2 regions of the Bradyrhizobium sp. LTSPM299 genome follow, and region 1 is predicted to be linked to the other one. Evidence: riboswitches for the same ligand, from Rfam matches in the RefSeq annotation. Region 1 holds a riboswitch; the other holds the start of a gene.
The links. Region 1 has a riboswitch for cobalamin ahead of metE (5-methyltetrahydropteroyltriglutamate--homocysteine S-methyltransferase). Riboswitches for the same ligand answer to the same signal wherever they lie in the genome.

Region 1 (7,775 bases):
TCATTGCGAGCCAACGGGTCGCGCGAACGCGCGCCCCGTTGGCTCGCAATGACGAAGTAGTTGCTGGCTTACGCCGTTCTCATCGCCCCGAAATGCCGTTCCAGAATCTGCTCCGGCGTTTCACTCAGCTCGATCGTCTGTCCGTCGCCGCCGACGAGGGCGAGCACGGTGCGCTCGCCGTCGCGCCACATCGAGCCGACCAGCGCGATGTTGATGTGAATGGCCTGCCCCGTTGCAAACCTCGTGCATTCGATCCAGAAGCGCATGACGTCTCTCTCGATATGCGGGGTTGAACGGGGCAGGCGGGAGTTGCGCTACGCCAGCTCGCGGAGTTCGCGGGCGGCGGCGACCATGTTGACGAGGGCGGGCCGGACCTCTTCCCATTTGCGGGTCTTCAGGCCGCAATCCGGATTGATCCAGAGCTGGGCATCGGACAGCCGTTGCCGGGCGAGCTTGAGCAGCTCGGTCATCTCCGTGACCTCGGGCACGCGCGGCGAGTGGATGTCATAGACACCCGGCCCGATCTCGTTCGGATAGCGGTAGTTCCGGAAGGCGTCGAGCAGCTCCATCTTCGAGCGTGACGTCTCGATCGAGATCACATCCGCGTCCATCGCACCGATTGCGTCGATGATGTCGTTGAACTCGGAGTAGCACATGTGGGTGTGGATCTGGGTCTCGTCGCGAACGCCGGACGAGCAGATGCGGAAGCACTCCACGGCCCAGTCGAGATAGGTTGTCCACTCGGAGCGGCGCAGCGGCAGGCCTTCGCGCAGAGCCGCCTCGTCGATCTGGATCATGCCGGCGCTGGCGGTCTCGAGGTCGCCGACCTCATCGCGGATCGCGAATGCGATCTGCCGGCAGGCTTCGCTGCGCGGGATGTCGTCGCGAACGAAGGACCAGTTCAGGATGGTGACCGGTCCGGTCAGCATCGCCTTCATCGGCCGCTTGGTCAGCGACTGCGCGTACAGCCACCATTCGACCGTCATCGGCTTCGGACGTGACACGTCACCGAACAGGATCGGCGGCCTGACATAGCGCGAGCCGTAGGACTGCACCCAGGCGTTCTCGGTGAAGACGAAGCCCGACAGCTGCTCGCCGAAATACTGCACCATGTCGTTACGCTCGAACTCGCCATGGACGAGGACGTCGAGGCCGATGGTTTCCTGCCAGCGCACGGCCAGCGCGGTCTGCTCCTGCAGGAAGGTCTTGTAGTTGGCATCGCTTAGCCCGCCCTTGGCATGGGCCGCGCGCGCCTTTCGGATCTCCGGTGTCTGCGGGAACGAGCCGATCGTCGTGGTCGGGAACGAGGGCAGGTTGAAACGCGCATGCTGCGTGCCGGCACGTTCTCCGAACGCGCTGGCGCGGCGGCGCATCGCTGCATCGACGCTAGCGAGACGCTGCGCGACCTTGGCGTCGTGAATCCGCGGCGAGATTTTGCGTGCGGCTGCGGCCGCATCCGAGGCCTTCAGGGTGGTCTCGACCGGACCGCGGCCGCCGGCAAGCGCGCTACCCAGCGCTGCCAGTTCCTCCATCTTCTGCACGGAGAAGGCGAGCCAGCTCTTCACTTCGGCGTCGAGCTTGGCCTCTAACCCGAGATCGATTGGAACGTGCAGCAGCGAGCAGGAGGGCGCGATCTGCACGCTGTCCTTGCCGAGCTTTGCGATCACAGGCTCGAGCCGGTCGAGGATCTTGCCCAAATCGGCGCGCCAGATGTTGCGGCCGTCGATCACGCCGAGCGATACGACACGATCGGCGGGCAACCGAGCGAGGTCGTCGAGCTGTTCGGGCGCGCGCACGAGGTCGAGATGCAGGCCGGCGACCGGAAGCGCGAAGGCGGTGTCGCGATTCTCACCCAGGCTGCCGAAATAGCTGGCCAGCATGATCTTGACCTGCGGCACCGCCTTGGCGATCTCCGCATAGGCATGGCGCAGCGCGCTACGCGCCGCATCGTCGAGATCGAGCACCAGGCAGGGCTCATCGATCTGCACCCACTCGGCGCCGCTTTTGGCGAGCTCGCGCAGGACCTCGATATAAACCGGCAGCAGCCGGTCCAGCAGCGACAAAGTGTCGGGGCCGGCATCCTTGCTCTTGGCGAGCTTCAGGAACGTGACCGGACCGACCAGCACCGGCCGGGTCTGATAGCCCAGCGCCTTGGCTTCCTGGTATTCCTCGATCGGCTTGCGTGAGGCGAGGCTGAATTGCTGATCCTTCGACAGTTCCGGCACCATGTAGTGGTAGTTGGTGTCGAACCACTTGGTCATTTCCTGCGCCGGAACGCCGTGACCGTGGCCGTGATGGGCATGGCTGCAGGCAGGGTCATGTGCGTGGCCTTCCGCGCCGCGCGCCATCGCGAAATAAGTCGCGAGCGGCACCGCGCCGCCGGTCCAGCCGTAGACTTCGGGAATCGCGCCGACCATGACCGAGGTGTCGAGCACCTGATCGTAGAACGAGAAATCGTTCGACGGAATCACCGACACGCCGAGCTTCTTCTGCCGCGCCCAGTTGGCGGCGCGCAGCCCGATACCGGTCTCGATCAGAGCCGGTTGGTTTGATGTGCCGGACCAGAAGCTTTCCAGCGCGACCTTGAGTTCGCGGCGCGGGCCGATTCGCGGCGTTCCGAGCGTGGCAACGGCAAGTGAAGAGATTGTAGAAGACATTGGCTTAACCCCAAAAGTTGGGGGCAAAGGCCGTAGTGACACGTCTGGACTCCGCAAACACGGAGTGCGCGTGCGGGGTCGCAACCGCACCACCGGGACACCCCGCCCGTGGACGTGTATGTTGTCGAGGCAGGTCTCCTGGCTCACGGGTCTCAGCTACCGTTCCGGCCTTCCCAAAGCTTTCGCTTCAGTGGCTGAAGTTGAACGGTGGCTCACCGCTTACAGTTGCGGGGGCAGCGCCGGCGTTACACCGGCTTCCCTCTTAGCTTCGAAAGAAAGTGCCTCTCGAAGAACCACGACGCGCCCACTTATCGACAACATGATGGGCGCGTCAACACACGCGGGCTTGACCCGACTTACCCACCGATTCCCACAGGGCTGCCGATCAGATTTCAAAAATTTTTCACTGAAGCGGTTCGGGCCGTTGACACCCGTCCTCAAATCACACCAGATATAGGCGTCACGGTCCGCCATATCCCTAGATTTGGTGGCTAAGAGGGAAGTCGGTGAACTACGGGTAGACCCGTAAAAATCCGGCGCTGCCCCCGCAACTGTAAGCAGTGAGTTGTTCCCGCCCTGTTAAGTCACTGATGCGACACCGCATTGGGAAGACGAGGGAGCAACAGCGACCTGCAAGCCAGGAGACCTGCCGGGACACCGAATCTACGTCCACGGGCGGGGTGTCCCGGCGGTCGCTTGCATTGCCATGCCGGCGCGTTGCCGCCGGTTGATGCGGCGTCCCCTCGACATCCAGCCCCAACAAAACATGCATGGGGTCTGCACGATGTCACTCTCTCTCGATCGCGAAGTTAAGCCAGCGCCGCTCATCCTCCTGCGTCCGGAATCGCTTGCCGCGCCGGACGCCGAGCTTCCGATGCAGGTGATTCGCCGCAACGGTACGGTGTCGAGATTCGACGCCAGCAAGATTTCGGTGGCGATGACCAAGGCGTTCCTGGCGGTCGAGGGGCATACCGCAGCAGCATCACGCCGCGTCCACGAGATCGTCGAGCAGCTCACCGCCGAGGTCGTCGGCGCGCTGGCGCGCCGGATAAGCGAGGGCCGTACCTTCCATATTGAGGATGTGCAGGACCAGGTCGAGCTGGCGCTGATGCGCAGCGAGCACCACAAGGTCGCGCGCGCCTATGTGCTGTACCGCGATGAACGCACCCGGCAGCGCGCCGAGCAGGACGCGGCGAAGGTTGCGAAGCCCGTAGCCGGGCCGACGATCCATGTCACACGGCTTGATGGCACCAAAGTGCCGCTCGACCAGGCGCGGCTTGCGCTGATCGTCAACGAGGCCTGCGCCGGGCTCGACGGCGTCGACGCCGCGCCCGTTATCGCCGAGACCCAGCGCAACGTCTATGACGGCATCAGCCAGGACGAACTGGCGCAGGCCTCCGTGATGGCCGCGCGCACGCTGGTCGAGCAGGAGCCGAACTATGCTTATGTCAGCGCCCGCCTGTTGCTCGACAAGCTCCGCACCGAGGTGCTGTCCTACGTCCACGACGTACCGACCAACGCGTCGCAGGCCGACATGGCCGTGCGCTATGCCGAGTATTTCCCGGCCTATATCAAGACCGGCATCAAGGCCGAGCTGCTTGACGCCGACCTCGGCCGCTTCGACCTGGCGCGGCTCGCCGCGGCGCTGAAGCCCGAGCGCGATCTGTCGTTCCAGTTCCTCGGGCTGCAGACGCTGTACGATCGTTATTTCCTGCACGTCCGTAACAACCGCATCGAGTTGCCGCAGGCCTTCTTCATGCGCGTCGCCATGGGACTTGCCTCGCGCGAGATCGACCGCGAGGCCCGCGCGATCGAGTTCTACGATCTGCTGTCGTCGTTCGACTTCATGGCCTCGACGCCGACATTGTTCAATTCCGGCACGCTGCGGCCGCAGCTGTCGTCGTGCTTCCTCACCACCGTGGCCGATGACCTCGACGGCATCTTCAAGTCGGTCAAGGACAACGCGCTGCTGGCGAAATATTCCGGCGGGCTCGGCAACGACTGGACGCGCGTCCGCGGGCTCGGCGCGCACATCAAGGGCACCAATGGCGAAAGCCAGGGCGTAGTGCCGTTCCTGAAAGTCGCCAACGATACCGCGATCGCCGTCAACCAGGGCGGCAAGCGCAAGGGCGCAGTCTGCGCCTATCTCGAGACCTGGCACGTCGACATCGAGGAATTCCTCGATTTGCGCAAGAACACCGGCGACGACCGCCGCCGCACCCACGACATGAACACGGCGAACTGGGTGCCTGACCTGTTCATGCAGCGCATCGAAACCGACGGCGAATGGACGCTGTTCTCGCCGGACGAGACGCCCGACCTCCACGACCTCTACGGCAAGCCGTTTGCCGAGCGCTATGCGCACTATGAAGCCAAGGCTGCGCGCGGCGAGATGCGGGTGTTCAAGCAGGTCCGCGCCGTCGACCTCTGGCGCAAGATGCTGACCATGCTGTTCGAAACCGGTCATCCCTGGATCACCTTCAAGGATCCCTGCAATCTGCGCTCGCCGCAGCGCCATGCTGGCGTGATCCACTCCTCGAACCTGTGCACCGAGATCACGCTCAACACGTCCGACGACGAGACTGCGGTCTGCAATCTCGGCTCGATCAATCTGCTCAATCACATTCAGGACGGCCGGCTCAACGAGATCAGGCTGAAGAAGACCGTCACGACGGCGATGCGGATGCTCGATAACGTCATCGACATCAACTTCTACACCATCCCGGAAGCGCGCCGTTCCAACCTGCGGCACCGCCCGGTCGGTCTCGGCCTGATGGGCTTCCAGGACGCGTTGCAGGCGTTGCGGATCGCGGTGGCGTCGGATGCCGCTGTGACCTTCGCCGACACCAGCATGGAGGCGATCTCCTACTACGCGATTTCGGCCTCGGTCGATCTCGCCGCCGAACGCGGGCGCTATCCCTCGTTCGACGGCTCGCTGTGGAGCCAGGGCATCCTGCCGATCGATTCGATCGAGTTTGTCGCCGACGCCCGTGGCGGCCTCGATATGGACCGCTCCAGCACCCGCGACTGGGCAGCCTTGCGCGGGCGCGTCACCTCGGTCGGCATGCGCAATTCGAACGTGATGGCGATCGCGCCGACGGCGACGATCTCCAACATCTGCGGCGTCGCGCAGTCGATCGAGCCCGCCTACCAGAACCTCTACGTCAAATCCAACATGTCGGGCGACTTCACGGTCGTGAACGAGTTCCTGGTGCGCGATCTCAAGGCGCGCGGGCTGTGGGATGAGGTGATGGTCAACGACCTCAAATATTTCGACGGCAGCGTCGGCACCATCGACCGCATCCCGGACGACCTCAAGGCCCTCTACGCGACCGCCTTCGAGATCGACTCCAGCTGGCTGGTCGAGGCGGCCTCACGCCGGCAGAAGTGGATTGACCAGGCGCAGTCGCTCAACCTCTACATCGCCAATCCGTCCGGCAAGAAGCTCGATTCGCTCTATCGCCTGGCGTGGTCGCGCGGTCTGAAGACAACCTACTATCTGCGCTCGCGCAGCGCGACGCATGTCGAGAAGTCGACGCTGAAGGGCACCGACGGCAAGCTCAATGCGGTCTCGTCGGTGACGCTGATGTCGCCGGCGCCGGACTTGTCGGGAGCGATCGCCTGCTCGATCGACAATCCCGAATGCGAAGCCTGCCAGTAAGCGAAAAATAAGGACAAGATGATGCTCGACTGGTCAGAAACCCAGACCACCCTGCGGCAAGCGCCGCAGGCACTGCAAGCGCCGCAGGCTTTTGTCGCGCCGCCGGCTTTTGCGGCTGCGCCTGCCGCTCCTGCTGACGCGACTGGCCTCGGCGCGATCGATCGCCGCGGCGGCCGCGTCTCGGTCGACGAGAAGCGGATGATCAATTGCCGCGCCGACGTCAATCAGCTGCTCCCGCTGAAGTACAAATGGGCGTGGGAGAAATACCTCGCCGGCTGCAACAATCACTGGATGCCGACCGAGGTCTCGATGCAGGCCGACATCGCGCTGTGGAAATCACGCGACGGCCTCACCGAGGACGAACGCCGTGCCATCAAGCGCAATCTCGGCTTCTTCGCGGCTTCCGAAAGCCTGGTTGCCAACAACATCGTGCTGGCGATCTACCGTCACCTCACCAATCCGGAGTGCCGGCAATATCTGCTGCGCCAGTCCTTCGAGGAGGCGGTGCACACCCACACCTTCCAGTACATCGTCGAAAGCCTCGGCCTCGACGAGGGCGAGCTGTTCAACATGTACCGCGAGGTACCTGCGATCACCGACAAGGCGGCGTGGGCGATCAGGCATACCCAGCATCTCGACGATCCCGATTTCAAGACCGGCACACCCGCTTCCGATCAGGCGTTCCTGCGCGACCTCGTCGCCTTCTACGTGATCTTCGAAGGCATGTGGTTCTACACCGGCTTCGCGCAGATCCTCTCGCTCGGCCGTCGCAACAAGATGGTCGGGATCGCCGAGCAGTATCAATACATCCTGCGCGACGAGAGCATTCACCTGAATTTCGGCATCGACGTGATCAACCAGATCAAGATCGAGAATCCGCATCTGTGGACGTCGGCATTCCAGGACGAAGTCGGCGGCATGATCCGCGAGGCCGCGGAGCTCGAGGCATCTTATGGCCGCGATACCATGCCGCGCGGCTTCCTCGGGTTGAACGCCGCATTGTGCGAGCAATACATGCACTTCATCGCTAACAGGCGCTGTGCACAAATCGGTCTGGCGCCGGTATTCGCGGAGGCGGAGAATCCGTTTCCCTGGATGTCGGAAGCGATGGATCTGAAGAAGGAGAAGAACTTCTTCGAGACGCGCGTGATCGAATACCAGAACGGCGGCGCGTTGAACTGGGAGTGAAACGCTCGCGCGCCGTCTGAAGACGGCGCGCCTTCCGCGATCAGTTCGAGCTCTCCGCGGCGGGAAGGGCGCTCGTTTTGGTCTCATCCGATCGGACGTGGATGACGGCGAAGTCGTCCTTGTACAGCCGCTTCCAGCCCTTGACGTGATCCAGCGCATAACCCGCTGGTGACGTCGGGTTCAGCAGCGTCGCATCGATCTGATATTTGTCGAGCAGGCCCAGCAACTGGCCGACGTTGCGGGCTTCGGTCGCGTCGAAATAAGCGAGC
Region 2 (7,775 bases), on a different contig from region 1:
TATCTGCTCGCCAGCCGGGCCGGCGGCGAGGCGCTGATCCTCGATCCCGTGCTGGAGAAAGCCGACCGCTACTGCAAGCTGCTGCAGGAGCTCGACCTGCGGCTGGTCAAGGCGGTCGACACCCATCTGCACGCCGATCACGTCACGGGACTTGCCGAGCTGCGCGACCGCACCCAATGCATCACCATCATGGGCGAACAGAGCAAGGCCGACGTGGTGTCGATGCGCGTCGCCGACGGCGACAGGGTGACGATCGAGGGCCTGTGCCTGGAGGCGATGTACACGCCCGGCCACACCGACGATTCCTACAGCTATTTGATGGGCGATCGCGTGTTCACCGGCGACACGCTGTTGATCCGCGGCACCGGCCGCACCGATTTCCAGAACGGCAGCGCGCGGGCGCAATATGATTCGATATTCAATCGCCTCCTGAAGCTGCCCGAGGAGACGATGGTATTCCCCGCGCATGACTACAAGGGCGACACCGTCTCCACCATCGGCGAGGAGAAGCGCTACAATCCGCGGCTGCAGGTCAAATCGATCGACGACTATGTCGAGCTGATGAACAACCTCAATCTGCCGAACCCGAAGCTGATGGACGTCGTGTTGCCGGCCAATATGCATGTCGGCCTGCACCAGGACGAGCTCGCCAGGGAAGGCCTCGCGCTGTCAGCATGCGACGCCATCGCCAGCCTCGGCCGGCCCGACATCCTGCTGGTGGATCTGCGCGAGAGCGGCGAACGAACAAAACACGGCATGCTCCCCGGCGCGCTGCACGCACCCTATCCTGCGATCTGCGACAACCTGCGGCCCGGCGGCATGCTGCGCGAGGTCGCCGCCGCAACCGGCCGCCGCGTCGTGTTCTTCTGCGCCTTCGGCGAACGCTCGGCGATGGCCGTGGCCGCCGCGAAGAAGGCGGGCCTTGCGAATACTGCGCATATCGAAGGCGGCATCGACGCCTGGAAGAAGGCCGGTGGGCCCGTGGTGCGGGGGTAGGTCCCCGTCATTCCGGGGCGATGCGTAGCATCGAACCCGGAATCTCGAGATTCCGGGTCTGGTGCGAACGCACCAACCCGGAATGACCGGCAATAATCACCGCCCCACCCGTTTCAACTCCGCCGTCAGCCGGTCCAGCGCATCCGCCAGCATCACACCACCGCATACGGTCAGCCGCTCCGGCAGCACGATGCGCTTGTCGGGTGGATAGAAGCGCTCCAGTGCGGGATGCAGCAGGAAGGCGCGGCCATCATCCTCGGCGCGATCGCCCGCCTCCGACACCAGGATGAAATCCGGCCGCAGCTTCACGATCGCCTCCAATGAGGCAAATCCACCCGAATCCAGACCGAGTTCGCCGGCGGCATTGACCAGGCCGGTTTGTGTCAGCAGCGAGCTGACCAGGCTGTCCGCGCCGGACACCCAGCCGCGCCGCGCCAGCGGCAGCACGCTATAATGATGATCGGTCACCGCAGCCCGCGCGCGGGCCATCGCGGCATCGAGGCGCGCGATCTCGGCGCTCGCGCGATCCGGGTGCTGGATTACGTCGCCCATCTCGCGGATCTGGTCCTTCACCTCGTCCAGCGTGCGCGGCACCGTGAACTCGACGAGATGCAGCCCCTTGGCCTTGAGCAGATCGCGCGTCGTGCGCTTGTCGAACAGGCTGACCACGACAATATCGGGCCTGACGACCAGCACGTCCTCGGCCCCGCCGGACAGAATCGGATAGCGCCGCGCCTCGCCGGCTGCCCAGGATTGCCAAGCATCGCGCGAGAATTTGCTGAGGCCGAGGATCTGGTCCGGATCGGCCAGCGACAGCAGCAACTGGTCGCTGCAAACATTCATCGAGACGATGCGCGGTCCGGCCGCCTGCGATGTGCTGCACGACAGCGCCCAGGCGGCAACGGCGAGCGCTGCGAGCCACCCGCGCATCAAACATCCGCCCATGGCACGATGACGGCCTCGCTTTGATATTCGGCGCGATAGGCGCTGATCCGGAACACGTTAGCCATCACGGCTTCCGACAGCGCCTCCATCGGCACGCCCTGCGCGGCCAGCCGTCCCTCCGAGAGCACCAGCACCTGATCGGCAAAGCGCGCGGCAAGCCCGAGATCGTGGGTGACCACGATCACCAGCACGCCCTTGTCGGCGACGTTGCGCAAATTCTGCATCACGTCGATCTGGTGGCGTGGATCGAGCGACGCGGTCGGCTCGTCGGCGAGAATCACCGGCGCTTCCACCGCCAGCACGCGGGCCAGCGCGACGCGGCTGCGTTCGCCGCCGGAGAGTTCGGTGACGCGGCGATCGCCGAACGCCGTCACGTCAACCGCCTGCATCGCCCGCAACACCGCGTCCATATCCCTGGGCGACAGTCGCGCCGGATCGGTCGCGCCATGCGGATAGCGCCCGAGCGCAACGATGTCGCGCGCCGGCAGCGGCCAATGCACCATGTGACCCTGCGGCAGATAGGCGAAGCGTTTGGCACGCTCGCGCAGCGACAGCGAGGACAGCGCGTCACCGCCAATCCTGATCTCGCCATCGGACGGGATCAGCCCGGCCAGCGCACGCAGCAACGTTGTCTTGCCGGCGCCGTTCGGGCCGACCAGCGCAACCAGATGGCCTGGTGACAGCGACAGCGAGATGTCGTGCAGGACCTTCCTTTTGCCGAGCGAGGCATTGAGGCCGGTTGCGGAGAGCAGCGTCATGCCACGCCTCCGCCGAGCGCGCGGCGCTCGCGCATGATCAGATAGAGGAAGAACGGCACGCCAATGATCGACGTCAGCACGCCGACCTTGATGTCCGAAGTCGAGGGGATGATACGAACCGCGATGTCGGCCGCGAGCAACAGCGCAGAACCGGCGAGCGCGCTCGGCACCAGCAGGCGCGCCGGATCGTGGCCGATCACCGGGCGCATCAGATGCGGCGCGATCAGGCCGATGAAGCCGATCGTGCCTGTGACAGCGACCGCGCCGCCGACACCGAGCGCCACGCCTGAGATCACCAGGAGCCGCAGCCGCCCGACATCGACGCCGAGGCTCCGCGCGGCTTCTTCGCCGAGCGTCAGCGCGCGGAAGGCACTTGCCTGGCTCAGCAGGATGACCGCACCGGCAATAATGAAGGGCAATGCCAGCGCGACATGCTGGAAGCTGCGGTCCTCCAGCGAGCCGAGCAGCCAGAACGCGATCTCCAGCACCACGAACGGATTGCTGGAGAGGTTCATCACCAGTGCGGTCGCAGCACCCGCGAAGCTCGAGATCGCCAACCCCGACAGGATCAGGATCAACAGCCCGGCATTGCGGCCGGCGATCGCCAGCAACGCGAACACCGAAACGAAGGCCGCGATGATCGCGGCCACGGGCAGCGCGTAGGAGCGCACGTCGGCCAGCCCCAGCGCGATCACCAGCACCGCGCCGAACGCGGCCGATTGCGGCGCGCCGAACAGCGACGGCGAGGCCAGCGGATTGCGCAACAGCCCCTGCAGGGCCGCGCCCGACAATCCCAAAATGCCGCCGATCGCAAACGCGAGAATGGTGCGCGGCAGGCGGATCTCGCGCACGATCACCTGCGCCACCTCGGTAGCCCCGCCGAACAGCGCCTCAATCACCGCGAGCGGCGACAGCCGCACCGGCCCGATGCCGAGCGAGATCAGCACCAGCAGAACCACGAGCGCGGCGAGCGCCGCGGTCGCGCCAAAACGCCGCCGCGCCGCGACCTCGGCCGCCAAGGCAAAATCCTGCACGCTCATCGCGCCATGCTCATACAGCGATTACAGTGGCAGACAAGCGACACTCGACAAAAACCGTACCCCCTCCACCGTTGCCCTACTTCCGCCGGGATTGACTCGGTTTCCAGCCGCCCCCTAGATGAACAGGACGGTTCCTGAATTGGGATCAAAAGGGAATGCGGTGCGGGGAAACTCCCCTAGGCCGCGGCTGCCCCCGCAACTGTATGCGGTGAATCCTCTGTCATATGCCACTGGGAAACTCGGTCCTGGGAAGGCGACAAAGGGTAACGACCCGCGAGCCAGGAGACCTGCCGTCAGCCGTGGTCACACGCGATGATGTCGGTCGGGGAGTACAGACATTAGCTTCACCTGACGTGCCAAGGCACGGCGGTGAAACTGGTTCGCGGTGACGTGCCACTGACGTCGACCGAGGTCCAGACTATGTTTTCACTCCCTTCAGCCCGGCGGCGCCGCGCGCTGCTTCTTGCGTCGACGATGATCGTGCCGGCCCTCGGCGCGACCTCCGCGCTGGCGCAGCAGGCCCCGCAGGTCGCGCCTTCCGATCAGCTCCCCCCCATCGAGGTCACCAAGCCGGGCGACCAGAACCTCACCCGTGCCAAACCGACCGCTGACGAGACACCGGCTCAGCGTCGCCCGGCCCCGGGCGACACGCAAACCAGCAACACGGGCACCGGGACGGGAACGAGCACGCCGTCGACGGGCGCGGGCACCGGAACCGGTGGCACAGCCGGCGGCGGACGTCAGTTCTCCGCCATTGTCGGCGCGTCCTCGACCGTGATCACGGCCGACGACATCGCGCACTCACCGGTGCACACACTGTCCGAGATCATCGCGCAGGTGCCTGGCGTGCAGTTGCAGTCGTTCTACGGCGGCGTGAACGGCGCCAAGACGTCGGTCGACATCCGCGGATTCGGCGCTTTCGCCGCCCCGAACGTACTCATTCTCATCAACGGGCGCCGGCAAACTGACATCGACCTGGCGGGTTTCGATCTTTCGACGATCCCGCTCAATTCGATCGAGCGCATCGAAATCACCCGCGGCAACAGCGGCGCCGTGCTCTACGGCGACAACGCGGTCGGCGGCGTGGTCAACATCGTCACCAAGACCGGTGTCGGCGGACCACCAGTGTCGATCAAGGCTGAAGGCGGCGTCGGCTCGTTCAACCAGCGCATGGCCGAAGTCTCGGCCGCGGTCAATTCCGGGCCATGGTCGACCTCGTTCTATGGCAACGGCGTCAAGTCCGACGGCTACCGCGCCAACAATGCGCTCGACCAGCGCAACGCCGTTGGCAACATCAATTACACGACCCCCGACCTCTCCGCGTTCCTCACCGTCACGGGAGGCGATCAGAAGCTCGGCCTCCCCGGGGGCAGGTTGGTTGATCCATCGATCGGCCTCAACGAACTGGCGACCGACCGCAGGGGTACCAGCACGCCGTACGACTATGGCAACCAGCAGACCGCCGGCGTCACCACCGGCTTCACCAAGACCTTGATAAACGGCGTCGACCTGATCGTCGACGGCGGCTGGCGGCAGCGCGACACCCAGAGCGGCTTCTTCGGCTCGACGCCGACGATCAGCTTTTCGTCGACCTACAACGATGCCGCGCTGCAGACCTGGTCGATCACGCCGCGCCTCAGCATAAAAAATACGGCCTTCGGGCTGCCGTCCTCGATCCTGACCGGTATCGACTATTACGACACGACGTTCCGTGAGTCGCGCGGCGCCTTCCAGGGCGTGGACCCCTACCACATCTACAACATCGACCAGCAGCAACTGGCAGGTTACTGGCAGCAGACCATCGGGCTGCTGCCGACCACCGATTTCTCGTATGGTGCGCGGGTGGAGAACACCAACGTCTCGGCGCGGGATCGCTACGACCCGAACGCCCCCTTCGCATTCGACGCGCAAGCAACCCCGCTCAACAGCAGCGAGACGCAATATGCGGCGCATGTCGGTGTCGAGCATCGATTCGACGACACGTTCTCGGTATTCGGTCGCGCCGCGCGCGCGTTCCGCACACCCGGCGCCGACGAACGCGTTGCATCGGGTCCCTCGTTCGATGCGTTCTTCAATCCGCTGCCGCAGAACTTCCAGCTCAAAACCCAGACGTCGGAAGACGTCGAGGGCGGCTTCCGGGTCAAGACCAACCGCTTCCAGGTGCAGACCACCGTCTATGTGATGGATCTCGAGAACGAGATTCAATTCAATCCAGTGCTGTTCTACAATGTCAACCTTGATCCGACCCGCCGCTACGGCTCAGAGACCAGCGCCTCGCTCAAGGTCAGCGACACCGTGACCTTCCGCGGCGGCATGGCCTACACCCGCGCCGTCTTCCGCGAAGGCATGTACGCCGGCAACGACGTCCCGCTGGTGTCCCGCTACACCGGCAATGTCGGCGTGACCTGGAATATCTGGCAGAACTATCTGGTGTTCGACGGCACGCTGCGCGCCTGGAGCTCGCGTATCATGGACAACGACCAGGCCAACACCCAGAGCCGCATCCCTGGCAATGCGACGGCCGATATCAAGCTCAGCGGGCAATATGACCACTTTTTCTGGTCGCTCAGCGTGAACAACCTGTTCAACGCGCTGTACTATGACTACGCGATCGCGAGCAGCTTCACGGCGGGCCGCTTCTCGGCCTACCCGCTCCCCGGCCGGACCTACATGGTGCGGGCCGGCGCGACGTTCTGAGCTGTCTCAACACGATGCGGCGGACCGCAATCCCGCCGCATCTTCGTCATTACACATACCCGGCAAGTGGAGTAGGATCGCACGACGCGATCACACGCGACGCGCAGGGGAAACGCATGGGCAAAGCCGGGAAAAAGACCGAAGGCGGCGACAAGCCCGTCGACAAATCAAAGAAGCCGCCGCCGCCGTCACCGGCTGACGACGATTACGAGGACGGCGACATCGCCACGCCGAAGCGCGACCGCTCCGGCGATGATGACGAGCCGTTGTAGGTAGCCGATGGCGAAACCCAACCACGATGTCGTCCCGGCGCAGGCCGGGACCCATAGCGACCGCCGTTCGTTTGGCGGCACGCTGGGGCCACACTTCACTTCGCGACAAGCATCGGTGGTTATGGGTCCCGGCCTTCGCCGGGACGACCCGTTGAGGCATCGCGCAGAAAATCCTCACGCTCGATCACTCGAATACTCGCGCGATCGAGCAGATGCGCACCGAAACCACCGCGCGCAAGGCGGGTGGCGATCCGCGGCGACCCCAGCAGCAACACCGCTGTCATTGCCAGCGGCACGGCGCTGAGCCAATCGAGCCGCACAGGCGTGAGTTCCTCGGTGCTGTCCCGGTAGGCACCACGGCCCATCACGATTCGCCCGCATTCCCTGATGATGTCGCGCCGCGTGCCATCGCGTGACGCACTGCCGAGCAGCGCCTGTATCGCAAGATGCGTCCGCACGCCCGCGCGGCTCTCTCCAAGCGACGCCGGAATCTCACCGCGGGAGACGCGCAGCAAGAGATCGACGAGATCGGTGCCGGCACGATATGCATTCATCGGCTCGACCAACCGTGGATTGCAGTCGATCAGAAGCGGCGTGTCGCTGTCGAGCGGCATGATGACATCGACCGACAATGCGCCGTGCCAGCCGAGATGCGCGCCGATCGTCTCGATATAGCCGCGGATGGCGGGCCGGCTGACGCTCTGCTTGATCGCCTCGCCGCCGCCGATGCCGGCCGCGACCTGCTGGTAGGCGTGGAAGCCAAGCATCTTGCCGCGGCAAAACATCGACTGCGCCTTCTCGGTGGTGCCCGCGATGAAATCCTGCACCAGCACCTCGTCGGCAAAATCCGCGCCCGATTCGAGATCGCCGAGCGCGCGATTGAGATCGCCGGCGTCACGCACGAACCAGATGCCGCGGCTGGCGGTGCCGACCGACGTCTTGACCACGGATGGGAACCGCACCGCCGCGCGCAACTCTTCGGCGGACCGCACGATCCGGGTCGGCGGTCGTGGCAGGCCGAGTTGATCGAGCAGCCGGCTGAAGCCGGCCTTGCCGTGCACGGTGCG

Region 2: another riboswitch for cobalamin. It lies ahead of UP10_RS30260 (TonB-dependent receptor); the one in region 1 lies ahead of metE (5-methyltetrahydropteroyltriglutamate--homocysteine S-methyltransferase).

What each region holds. Positions count from the first base shown of each region.
Region 1 is NZ_JYMU01000050.1:157,293-165,067, reverse strand. Features, by position in the region: gene UP10_RS27065 (hypothetical protein) at 69-266, opposite strand; gene metE (5-methyltetrahydropteroyltriglutamate--homocysteine S-methyltransferase) at 315-2,657, opposite strand; cobalamin riboswitch at 2,769-2,970, opposite strand; cobalamin riboswitch at 3,104-3,325, shown strand; gene UP10_RS27055 (ribonucleoside-diphosphate reductase subunit alpha) at 3,442-6,318, shown strand; gene UP10_RS27050 (ribonucleotide-diphosphate reductase subunit beta) at 6,340-7,506, shown strand; gene UP10_RS27045 (hypothetical protein) at 7,547-7,775, opposite strand, start outside.
Region 2 is NZ_JYMU01000058.1:246,627-254,401, forward strand. Features, by position in the region: gene UP10_RS30240 (MBL fold metallo-hydrolase) at 1-996, shown strand, start outside; gene UP10_RS30245 (ABC transporter substrate-binding protein) at 1,093-1,926, opposite strand; gene UP10_RS30250 (ABC transporter ATP-binding protein) at 1,926-2,699, opposite strand; gene UP10_RS30255 (FecCD family ABC transporter permease) at 2,696-3,739, opposite strand; cobalamin riboswitch at 3,851-4,048, shown strand; gene UP10_RS30260 (TonB-dependent receptor) at 4,160-6,436, shown strand; gene UP10_RS45460 (hypothetical protein) at 6,553-6,708, shown strand; gene UP10_RS30265 (ATP-grasp domain-containing protein) at 6,828-7,775, opposite strand, start outside.